One region of the Nocardia goodfellowii genome, then DNA from elsewhere that is predicted to be linked to it. Evidence: riboswitches for the same ligand, from Rfam matches in the RefSeq annotation. Region 1 holds a riboswitch; each other region holds the start of a gene.

Region 1 (3,266 bases):
GGTCGGGGCCTGCGACAGGCCGTAGCGCAAGGTTCCGCCCGGCCGCGGCGGCCCGGCGTCGGCGCCGGTGCTGCCCGTGTCGCCACCGCAGGCGACCACGGTGCCGGCCGCGGCGAGGACGCCGGCGAACGCGGCGAGGCGATGACGGGTGCGAATCACGGTGCTACTCCAGATAATTGCGGGGAATCGACGGTCCGGCCGGAAGCCAAGGGCCGACTGGGAATACGCCGGCGCAGCTCGGGTGCGACAGCGGCTTGGAAGAGTTCGAGGCTCGCGCGGTGCTGCGCTTCGGTGCGCCCGTCGGGTTCGGCGGACAGGTGGATCACCTCGTGTCCGAATTGCTCGTGCTGGCGGCCGACCTTGTCGATCACCTGCTCGGGGCTGCCGATCAGCGCCGAACTGCGCACCGCGAAGTCCTCCAGCGTCTCGAACACGATCGGCTGGCCGAGCTTGCGCGCCAACGCCAGTCGCGCCCGGAAGATCGGGCCGTACACCTCGAGCGCCTCCTGCGAGGTGGGTGCCACATGGAACCCGGCGGTACCCGCACCGACCAGTGCGTCGGCGGGGTCGTGCCCGTAGTGCGCCCAGCGCTCCCGGTAGTGCCGGACCAGCGCGGCATACGGCTCGATCGGATTGGTGACATTCGCCGAGAACAGCGGATCGCCGTGGCGGGCGGCCAGTTCCACCGAATCGCGGCTGGTCGCGCTGCCGTGCCAGATCCGGATCGAGGGCTGGTAGGGCCGTGGCAGCGCCTGGGCCTCGACCAGGTCCGGCCGGAATCGGCCCGACCAGGTCACCCGGTCGCTGGCCCACAGCGCCCGGAAGAGCTCGTAACCCTCGCGGTTGCGGTCCCACTGATCCGCTGTGGTGACCCCGTACAGTCGCGCCTGCGCGGCGCCGTTGCCCTTGCCGATGATCAGTTCCAGCCGTCCGCCCGCCAGATTGTCCAGCGTCGAGTAGTCCTCGAAGGCCCGGACCGGATCCAGCAGACTCAGCGTCGTCACCGCTGTGAACAGTGTGATCCGCGAGGTGACGGCGGCGATGTGACTGAGCAGCACCGGCGGCGCGGCGGACAGGAATGGATCCTCGTGCCGCTCGCCGACGGCGAACCCGTCGTAACCGAGCTGCTCCGCCAGCCGCGCCTGGCCGACCACCGAGCGGAACCGGTCGTGCGTCTCGGGCAGTACGCCGGTGCGCGGATCGGGCACCCTGGTCACCAGGGTGAACAACAGAAACTTCATGTCGAGGGGTTCCTCCATCGTTCCTGGCGGAAGCACCCGCACCCGGCATGCCGGGGGGTTGCTGCGACGTCGGCGAGCCAGGTCTCTCAATCGCTCTGGATGGTGCTCGAACATCATGGGGAGCAAGCGAACTCGGCGACAAGAGTAGAAATCACCGTGAGCCCAGCCCTGGTCAGCGCGCGCTGAAGCGCGGATTATGGTCGCGGCCCCGACTACGGCCCATCCGCCGGGCGCGCCGGAAATGACCGATTTCCCGAGTTTGCGGGCGTACCGTTGCACCTCGATCGTCCCGACGAAGGAGGTTCGCAGTGCCTGTCCGCCGCGTCTACTCCGGCTCCCGCCGCTCCCGGGAGCGCGCCCGCGCCATGGGAGTGGCGTTGGCTCTCGGCACCCTCGCGCTCGGCGTCCCGGCCCCAGCCACGGCACAACCCGAAGCCGCCCCGCCAGCCGATCACGCGGCCACCGCCGATTACATGGCAGCCGCCCCCGCGCCAGGCGCCGATCCCGCGCCAGGCGCCGATCCCGTGGCTGCCGCCGATCGCGCGCCAGCCGCCGTTCCCGGGGCTGCCGCCGTTCCCGGGGCTGCCGCCGTTCCCGGGGCTGCCGCCGTTCCCGGGGCTGCCGGCGATCCCAGGGCTGCCGGCGATTACGTGGCCGCCGATCCCGCGCCAGCCGGTGATGCCGTGGCTGCCGCCGATGCCGTGGCTGCCGCCCCCGCGCCAGCCGCTGCCCCCGGCGTCGGACCGTCCACCCTCACGGCCCTGCAATCTCTCGGTGTGACACCGTTCCTCTATCCCACCGCGGCGCTGTGCAGCGGTACGGGCGCGGCTCTCGGCAGCCCGGCCGTGGCGGGCGCTGTTCCGGGGCCGTGGCCCGTGCACGACATCGCGATCCCCGGCCTCGATCTGACCGCCGTGAAACCCGGCCAGACCTTGTTCGCTTTCGTCCCGTCGGGCAACACCGGCGCCGACGGCTCCGGCATGCGGGTGGCATGGCTGAACGTGGACAGCGGTCGCGCGGGGCTCGCCTCGATGGGCCCGCTGAGTGAGGTCTTCAGCCGGATGGTGCCCCCGGAGGTCCCCGCCGGACTTCGCCCGCTCGCCGAGCAGGCCGTCCGCGACTTCTTCGCCGGAGCGGTCCCCACGGGCGGCATTCGCGCGGTTCCCGTCGACACCGGTCGCGGCACGGTGCTGGCCGCCGTGTTCGGCACCGAGGTCGACGGTGCCCGGACCTGTTTCTACCTACCGACGGTCGGAATCACGACGGTGCCCTGATCTTTCCGATGGGTCGGTTGCTGATCGCGACCCGGACCGGCGGGCCACATCATGCGTGGCCTACCTTCCCCACTCAGTCGACAGTCGGTGACGGCGAGCAGAGTTCGCCGCTCAGACCCTGGGAATCGGTGCGCCTGGTGACGGCAGACTCAGCTGCCGACCGAACGCCGCTTCCACGTCGACGTCCCGGCGCGGTGGGCAAGGTGCGACCGGACGGAGAGCACCGCATACCCGCCCACCGACAGCGGATGCGCCAGCGCCGCGAGGAAATCCATCCGTCCCAGCGGTGCCGCGGTCTCGGTGGACCGGGCAAGCAGACGCCCGATGACCGCCGCGGCATATCCGAGAAGTCCGGCGCGCCGCAGCTTGCCCCGCCCGCCGATCGCCGCCAACGGCGGGATCCAATACCCCACGGCGACAAGCAGTCCCACCCCCGCGGCAGCCAAAGGCGAACCACCGTAAGCGGACCACAGCCAACGGGTGTACCCGGCGTCGAGTTCGGCTGCGCCCCGGTACATTCGGGTCCGCGCCTGCCGTCCCGCCGCGACCAGCGCGGTGTGCCTGCCGCTGCGACGCAGCGCGCGGGCGATATCCAGATCCTCGGTCGGGCTGCCCGCCACGGCGGCGTGCCCGCCGATAGTCCGATAGGCCGCGGTGTCGAAAACCAGGAACTGCCCGCACGCCACCGCCATCGACGGTGCGCGGCTGCGATTGCCGAGCGTGATCGGCAGCGCCGCCGCCCAGGACCAGC
Region 2 (3,266 bases), 6.2 Mb from region 1:
CGTCGACGAACGCGGCGGCGTTGCGGTGCGTGACCGCCACACCTTTCGGTGTCCCCGTGGACCCGGAGGTGAAGATGATCCAGGCATCGTCGGCGGGGACCGGCGGCGCGGTGGAATCGGCTATCGCCGTGAGGGTTTCGAACCCCGTGCGTTCGATCCCGCGATCGGTGACGATCGCGCTGACGCGTGCTTCGCCGAAGACCAGCCGCGCCCGCTCCTCCGGATCGTCGGCATCGACCGGCACATAGGCCGCGCCCGCGTGCAGCACCGCCAGAATCGTGACATAGAGCGCGCTGGTGCCCGACGGCATCCGCACCCCGACCCGGTCCCCCGCCCGCACACCGGCCGCGGCCAGCCGCCCGACCACGGTATCGACCTCGTCCAGCAGCTCGACATATCCGAGCACCGTCGTACCGTCGTCGAGGGCGGGCGCGTCGGGATAGTCGTCGGCCGTCGCGGCCAGGATGTCGACCAAGGTCCGCTCGGGCGGGGCGAGCGGACCGCGCAGCAACGGATTCGACAGCGCGTCCTCGCCCGCTACGGCGTCGACCTCCGGCTGGAGCATACGTCCTGCCCACCTCTCATAGACCTACCTGGCGCAGACGGCGGAAATCTTGCACTACCAGGGTTACCAGTGGGCAAACACCACGGTGACCAGCTGTCCACGGTACCTCCGGTACCGGGCGATCTCCGCGTGCGAACCGCACGCTCGGTCAGGCCGCCGAGGCGGCGGTGCCGATGCCCAGAGCAGCGAGAATGCCCGCGGAGGCCTGTTCCAGGCGCTCCCGCACGGCGGGCTTGCGCAGCAGCGCGACCGCCCGCGAGGCGAGTACCGCGACCAGCACCATTTCGACTGCGGCGATAGAGGATTCGATCGCGCCGAGCGCGAGGGTGTTGACGAAGGTGACCTCGGAGAGGAACTGCGGCAGCACCGCCAGGTAGAACAACCCGACCTTCGGGTTGAACAGGCACGAGATCACCCCCGCGGTGAACGCCGAGCGAATCGACGCCGGCGCCGGCTGCCGCGCCTGCACCGCCGCCAGCTCGTCGCCCGCCGCGGCGGCTTCTTGCCGCCGCTTCCGCAGCTCGACCAGCGCGCGAACGCCCAAGTACAGCAAGTAGATTCCGCCGACCAGCTTCAATACCCGATAGGCCGTCGCGGACTGCTCCAGCAGCGCGGCGACACCCGCCGCCACCACCAGCGCCCAGACCATTCCGCCGAGTGCCGAACCGATCGCCGCCGCGATACCGGGTCGGGCATCCGCGATCGAATAGCGCAGCACCAGGAACGTGTCCGGTCCGGGCGTGAGCGACAGCAGGATGCAGAGTCCGACGAAGCTGAGCAGCAGCGAAAGTGTCACCCCTCCATGGGACCCCATCGGATCGAATATTGCAACATTATTCTTTTGGATGCATTTTCATTCACCCGAACCGCACAGTTGACAGCGCGCCGGTGCGTCTGCCAATCTCGGGACAGGTCATGAGTACCAGCGCTAAGCCCCGGCTAGCTGGTCGGCAACCCTCCTCCGCGGTGGGGTGCTCCGGGTGACGACCCGGCCGTTCGTCCAATCGGGCGCGGCAAGCGCGGACTCGACCGATCTCTCGATTGCGAGTCCCTGGAACGATGGGATCTACGTAATGACTGCTGTGGCCACCAAGACCTGTGCACCGCTGGCGCGAGTGTCCGGCGACGACCTCCAGGTACCGCTCGTCCAAGGCGGAACCACCACCTACGCCAACTTCGACTACGCCGCCAGCGCGCCCGCATTGGCCCAGGTCACCGACCGTGTGCAGCAGCTGCTGCCGTTCTACGCCAGCGTGCACCGCGGCGCCGGCTACGCCTCCCGGATCTCCACCGAGAGCTACGAGGCGGCCCGCGGTTCGGTCACCCGGTTCCTCGACGCCGCCGACGACCAGGTCGTCGTCTTCACCCGCAACACCACCGACTCGCTGAACCTGCTCGCCGCCTGCGTCCCCGGCGACACCGTCGTCCTGGACATCGAGCACCACGCCAACTTCCTCCCCTGGACCAAGCACGGCCGCCGCGTCGTCCGCGCCGCCGACACCATCGAGGAGACCATCCGGCTACTCGTCGCGGAACTGTGCAGCAAGCCCGCCGCGCTGCTCGCTGTCACCGGCGCCTCCAACGTCACCGGCGAAGTGCTGCCGCTCGAACGTCTCGCCGAGATCGCCCACCAGTGCGGCGCGCGCATCCTCGTCGACGCCGCCCAGCTCGCACCGCACCGCCGAATCAGCCTGCGCGACACCGGTATCGACTACCTCGCCTGCTCCGGCCACAAGCTCTACGCCCCCTTCGGCGCGGGCGTCCTCGTCGGCCGCCGCGACTGGCTCGACCGCGCCGAGCCGTACCTGGCCGGCGGCGGCGCCGTCCGCGAGGTCAGCACCACCGACGCCCAGTGGGCCGCCGCACCGCAGCGCCACGAAGCCGGCTCCCCGAACGTCCTCGGCGCCGCCGCCCTCGCCGCCGCCTGTGACGCTCTCTGCCAGATCGACCCCGAAACCCTCATCGCCCACGAACGCGAACTCGCCGACCGCCTCCGCGCGGGCCTGTCCGCCATCCCCGGCGTCACCCAACTGCGCCTGTGGTCCGACAGCCCCGATGTCGTCGGCATCGTCGCCTTCACCCTCGACGGCTTCGCCCCCGGCGAAGTCGCCGCCTACCTCTCCGCCGAACACGGCATCGGCGTCCGAGACGGCCGCTTCTGCGCCCACCCCCTCCTCGCCCGCCTCGGCCTCGACGGCGCCCTGCGCGCCAGCATCGGCCTCGGCTCCAACTCCGCCGACGTCGACCGCCTCATCCAAGCCATCGCCACCCTCGTCGAAAACGGCCCCGACTGGACCTACACCAAAACCGACGGCCTCTGGAATCCCACCCCCGAAACCCGCGACTTCACCGACGCCACCACCGGCGCCGCCCCCTGCATCAACTGACCCCCGCCCCCAATCAAAAGTCGAGCTCAGGCGGCGGTATCAATCCCCGCCTGACCGCCTCCACCCGAAACCTCTCCACCTCACTACGCCCCTGCGCAACCACCTCCGGCTCTCTGCTCTGCGAGTACTCCCGCACCTTCCGCCGCCAAAACGCAAGATGCTGCAACAACTCCGCATCCGTCTGCCCCTCCGGCGGCCCCATATTGATAGCCATGCCCCGCATCATCCGACGCCCCATCCCCCGGCTCCCGCATTCCAGTCGGCATGGTGAGTCGCATATATAGATGCGCGACCTGGAGAGTGAGCGCTGCGCA
Region 3 (3,266 bases), 5.4 Mb from region 1:
GCGCCGCCGAGCACCCGGCCCTGTCCGTCGATGTGCTTGGTGCCGGAGTAGACCAGCACGTCGGCGCCGAGGTCGAAGCCGCGCTGCAGCAGCGGGGTGGCGAAAACGTTGTCCAGCACCACTTTCGCGCCCGCGGCGTGCGCGAGCTCGGTGACGCGGCGCACATCGACCAGCGTCTGCATGGGATTGGCGGGGGTCTCGAAGAACACCGCCTGGGTCGGCACCGACAGCGCCTGTTCCCACTGGTCCAGGTCGTCGCCGTCGACGAAGACGGTTTCCACGCCCCAGCGCGGCAGGATCTCGTTGCACACCACGAAACAGGAACCGAACAGGCTGCGCGCGGCCACCAGCCGATCACCCGCGCCCAGCAGCGCACCGAGCGCGGTGAAGACGGCCGACATGCCGCTCGCGGTCGCGAAACACGCTTCGGCGCCGTCGAGCAGCCGCATCCGCTCCTCGAACATGGCCACCGTCGGATTGCCGTAGCGGGAGTAGACGAAATGCTCGATATCGCCGGTAAACGACGCCTCGGCCGCTTCGGCGCTCTCGTAGACGAAGCCGGAGCTGAGGTACAGCGCCTCGGAGGTCTCCTCGAAACCGCTGCGCCGCAGGCCGCCGCGCACGCCGAGCGTCGCCGGCCCGACGCCCTCGGGCAGCGGCTTGTCGAATGCGCCACCAGTGATCATGACTGTTCCTCCACCGAACTGTGTGTACCCGACCTGGCGGCTCCGACTGCCGCCGGCGCCCAGGTGCTCACGACTGCCGCCACGGCAGTCCCTGGGCACGCCAGCCGGCGCCGCCGCGGTGACCGTTCGCGTCGAGCGGGCCTTCGAAGCCTTCGTCCACGTTGTAGGCCGGGGTGATGCCGAGTTGGGTCGCGACCGTCGCGGCGTGCGCGGAGCGCTGGCCGGACCGGCAGAGGAACACCACGGGGGCTTCCGGCGCGCGGCCGTCGAGGGCTTCGCGCAGCTGATCGGTGAAGGCCTGGTTGCGTGCGCCGGTGCTGTCGACCCATTCGATGAGCACGGTGGGGCGCTCGATCGGGGTGGTGTCGGGTACGCCGACGAAGCGCCATTCGGCTTCGGTGCGCACGTCGATCAGGACGGCTTCGGGGTGCTCGCGCAGCAGGTCCCACGCCTGCTGGGGGGTGATGTCGCCGGCGTAAGTCATGTCGATCCTCCTGTGAATCCGCACTTGCCGCATCGGGGTTCGGATGCGTGCCAGGTCGTCACCCGGAGCACCCCACCGCGGAGGAGGGTTGCCGACCAGCGAGCCGGGGCTTGACGCTGGTGCTCATGACCTGAACTGAGATTGCCTGGACGGGGGCCGGGCTGTCAAACACCGAATCCGGCTCAGTCGCAGACCAGCCATTTGCCGTCGGAACGGACCAGATTCCAAGTCGCGGTGGTCTCTTTGCCGTCCGCCTTGGTGGTGACGGTGGCCTTGGCCCGGTCACCGTTGACGGTCTGACCTTCGATCTTGGCGATCTCCACGGACTTTCGGCCGCCCGGCCCGAACTGCGCGGCCAGCGGCGACTCGGCCTCGTCGAATCCGGCGCAGGCGGTGCCGGGCGCGGGCACCTCGTCACGCTGGGCACGTCCGCCGACGTAATTGCCGACAGCCGCGGCGATCCGGTCGGATTCTGTGACATTTTTCTCAGCCGGGGACAGCAGCCCGCCCGCGAACACGGCGACCAGCACGATCGCGGCCAGGATCGCGGCGGCGATGAACGGCGTCATGGACCGCTTGTCGGTCTGGTCGACCTGGATGGGTTCGTCGTCGGGTGTCGATTGCTGCTCGGTCATGCGTCGATGATCCCTTATCCCTGGTCGGCGGCACCCGTGCAGGCGGCCGAAGGCGTCCCCGATAGAATCGCGAGACCGGGGTCTCGCCGTCATCACCCATATGGCAGTGCGGCACGGGAGCGACCTGGGGGCTTTGCAGTTACGAGCCAGCAGCACCAGCCGCATCGTCAGGGGCAACCGCAGCGGTGCGTCGACTTAGCCTAGGCTAAGAAGGACGCCATTATTTTTCTACCGAAGGTGCGCGTAAGAGATGACCGAACAGAGTGCAGCCACTCGCCCGCTCCGCATCGCGATCGTGGGCGCAGGACCGGCCGGTATCTACGCCGCCGACGCGTTGATGAAGTCCGATGCCGAGGTCAGCATCGACCTGTATGAGCGCATGCCCGCGCCGTTCGGCCTGATCCGCTACGGCGTCGCGCCGGACCATCCGCGGATCAAGGGCATCATCACCGCCCTGCACAAGGTGCTCGACAAGGAGCAGGTGCGCCTGCTCGGCAATATCGACTACGGCACCGACATCACCCTGGACGATCTGCGGCGCTTCTACGACGCGGTCATCTTCTCCACCGGCGCGAACGCCGACCGTGCGCTGGACATCCCGGGTATCGATCTGGACGGCTCCTTCGGCGCCGCGGACTTCGTGTCCTGGTACGACGGCCACCCGGACGTGCCGCGCGAATGGCCGCTGGACGCGGAGAAGGTCGCCGTGCTCGGTGTCGGCAATGTCGCGCTCGACGTGGCGCGTGTGCTCGCCAAGACCGGTGACGAACTGCTGCCGACCGAGATCCCGCCGAACGTCTACCAGGGCCTCAAGGCCAACAAGGCCGTCGAGGTGCACGTCTTCGGTCGCCGCGGCCCGGCGCAGGCCAAATTCACCCCGCTGGAGCTGCGCGAACTCGACCATTCGCCGACCATCGAGGTCATCGTCGACCCCGAGGACATCGATTACGACGCCGGCTCCGAGGCCGCGCGCCGGCACTCCAAGCAGGTCGACATGGTCGCCAACACCTTGGAGCAGTGGGCGATCCGCGATCAGGGCAACCGCCCGCACAAGCTGTTCCTGCACTTCTTCGAGTCGCCCGCCGAGGTGCTCGGCGCGGACGGCAAGGTCGTCGGCCTGCGCACCGAGCGCACCCAGCTCGACGGCACCGGCAACGTCAAGGGCACCGGCGAGTTCCGCGACTGGGACGTCCAGGCGATCTACCGCGCGGTCGGTTACCTGTCGCAGAACATCACCAACCTGCCCTTCGACGAGCAGGCGGGCACCGTGCCGAACGAGGCCGGTCGCGTGCTGGCCGACGAGAACGCCGACGGCGCCGCGCGCTACTTGCCGGCCACCTACGTCACCGGCTGGATCAAGCGCGGCCCGGTCGGCCTGATCGGCCACACCAAGGGCGACGCCAACGAGACCGTGGCCTGCCTGCTGGACGACAGCGCGAACTTCACCCCGGCCCCCGAGCC

The links. Region 1 has a riboswitch for S-adenosylmethionine ahead of BJ987_RS33115 (LLM class flavin-dependent oxidoreductase). Riboswitches for the same ligand answer to the same signal wherever they lie in the genome.
Region 2: it holds a riboswitch for S-adenosylmethionine, as region 1 does, so the genes downstream of both, BJ987_RS03830 (aminotransferase class V-fold PLP-dependent enzyme) here and BJ987_RS33115 (LLM class flavin-dependent oxidoreductase) in region 1, are expected to answer to the same signal.
Region 3: it holds a riboswitch for S-adenosylmethionine, as region 1 does, so the genes downstream of both, BJ987_RS07390 (rhodanese-like domain-containing protein) here and BJ987_RS33115 (LLM class flavin-dependent oxidoreductase) in region 1, are expected to answer to the same signal.

Annotation. Positions count from the first base shown of each region.
Region 1 covers NZ_JAGGMR010000001.1:7,146,982-7,150,247, reverse strand. Annotated here, with positions in the region: gene BJ987_RS33120 (ABC transporter substrate-binding protein) at 1-159, opposite strand, end outside; gene BJ987_RS33115 (LLM class flavin-dependent oxidoreductase) at 156-1,241, opposite strand; SAM riboswitch class I at 1,253-1,347, opposite strand; gene BJ987_RS33110 (hypothetical protein) at 1,550-2,515, shown strand; gene BJ987_RS33105 (glycosyltransferase family 2 protein) at 2,665-3,266, opposite strand, start outside.
Region 2 covers NZ_JAGGMR010000001.1:922,912-926,177, forward strand. Annotated here, with positions in the region: gene BJ987_RS03820 (Pls/PosA family non-ribosomal peptide synthetase) at 1-565, opposite strand, end outside; gene BJ987_RS03825 (LysE family translocator) at 714-1,361, opposite strand; SAM riboswitch class IV at 1,477-1,591, shown strand; gene BJ987_RS03830 (aminotransferase class V-fold PLP-dependent enzyme) at 1,639-2,952, shown strand.
Region 3 covers NZ_JAGGMR010000001.1:1,714,042-1,717,307, reverse strand. Annotated here, with positions in the region: gene BJ987_RS07395 (O-succinylhomoserine sulfhydrylase) at 1-686, opposite strand, end outside; gene BJ987_RS07390 (rhodanese-like domain-containing protein) at 754-1,170, opposite strand; SAM riboswitch class IV at 1,186-1,301, opposite strand; gene BJ987_RS07385 (Rv0361 family membrane protein) at 1,353-1,805, opposite strand; gene BJ987_RS07380 (FAD-dependent oxidoreductase) at 2,056-3,266, shown strand, end outside.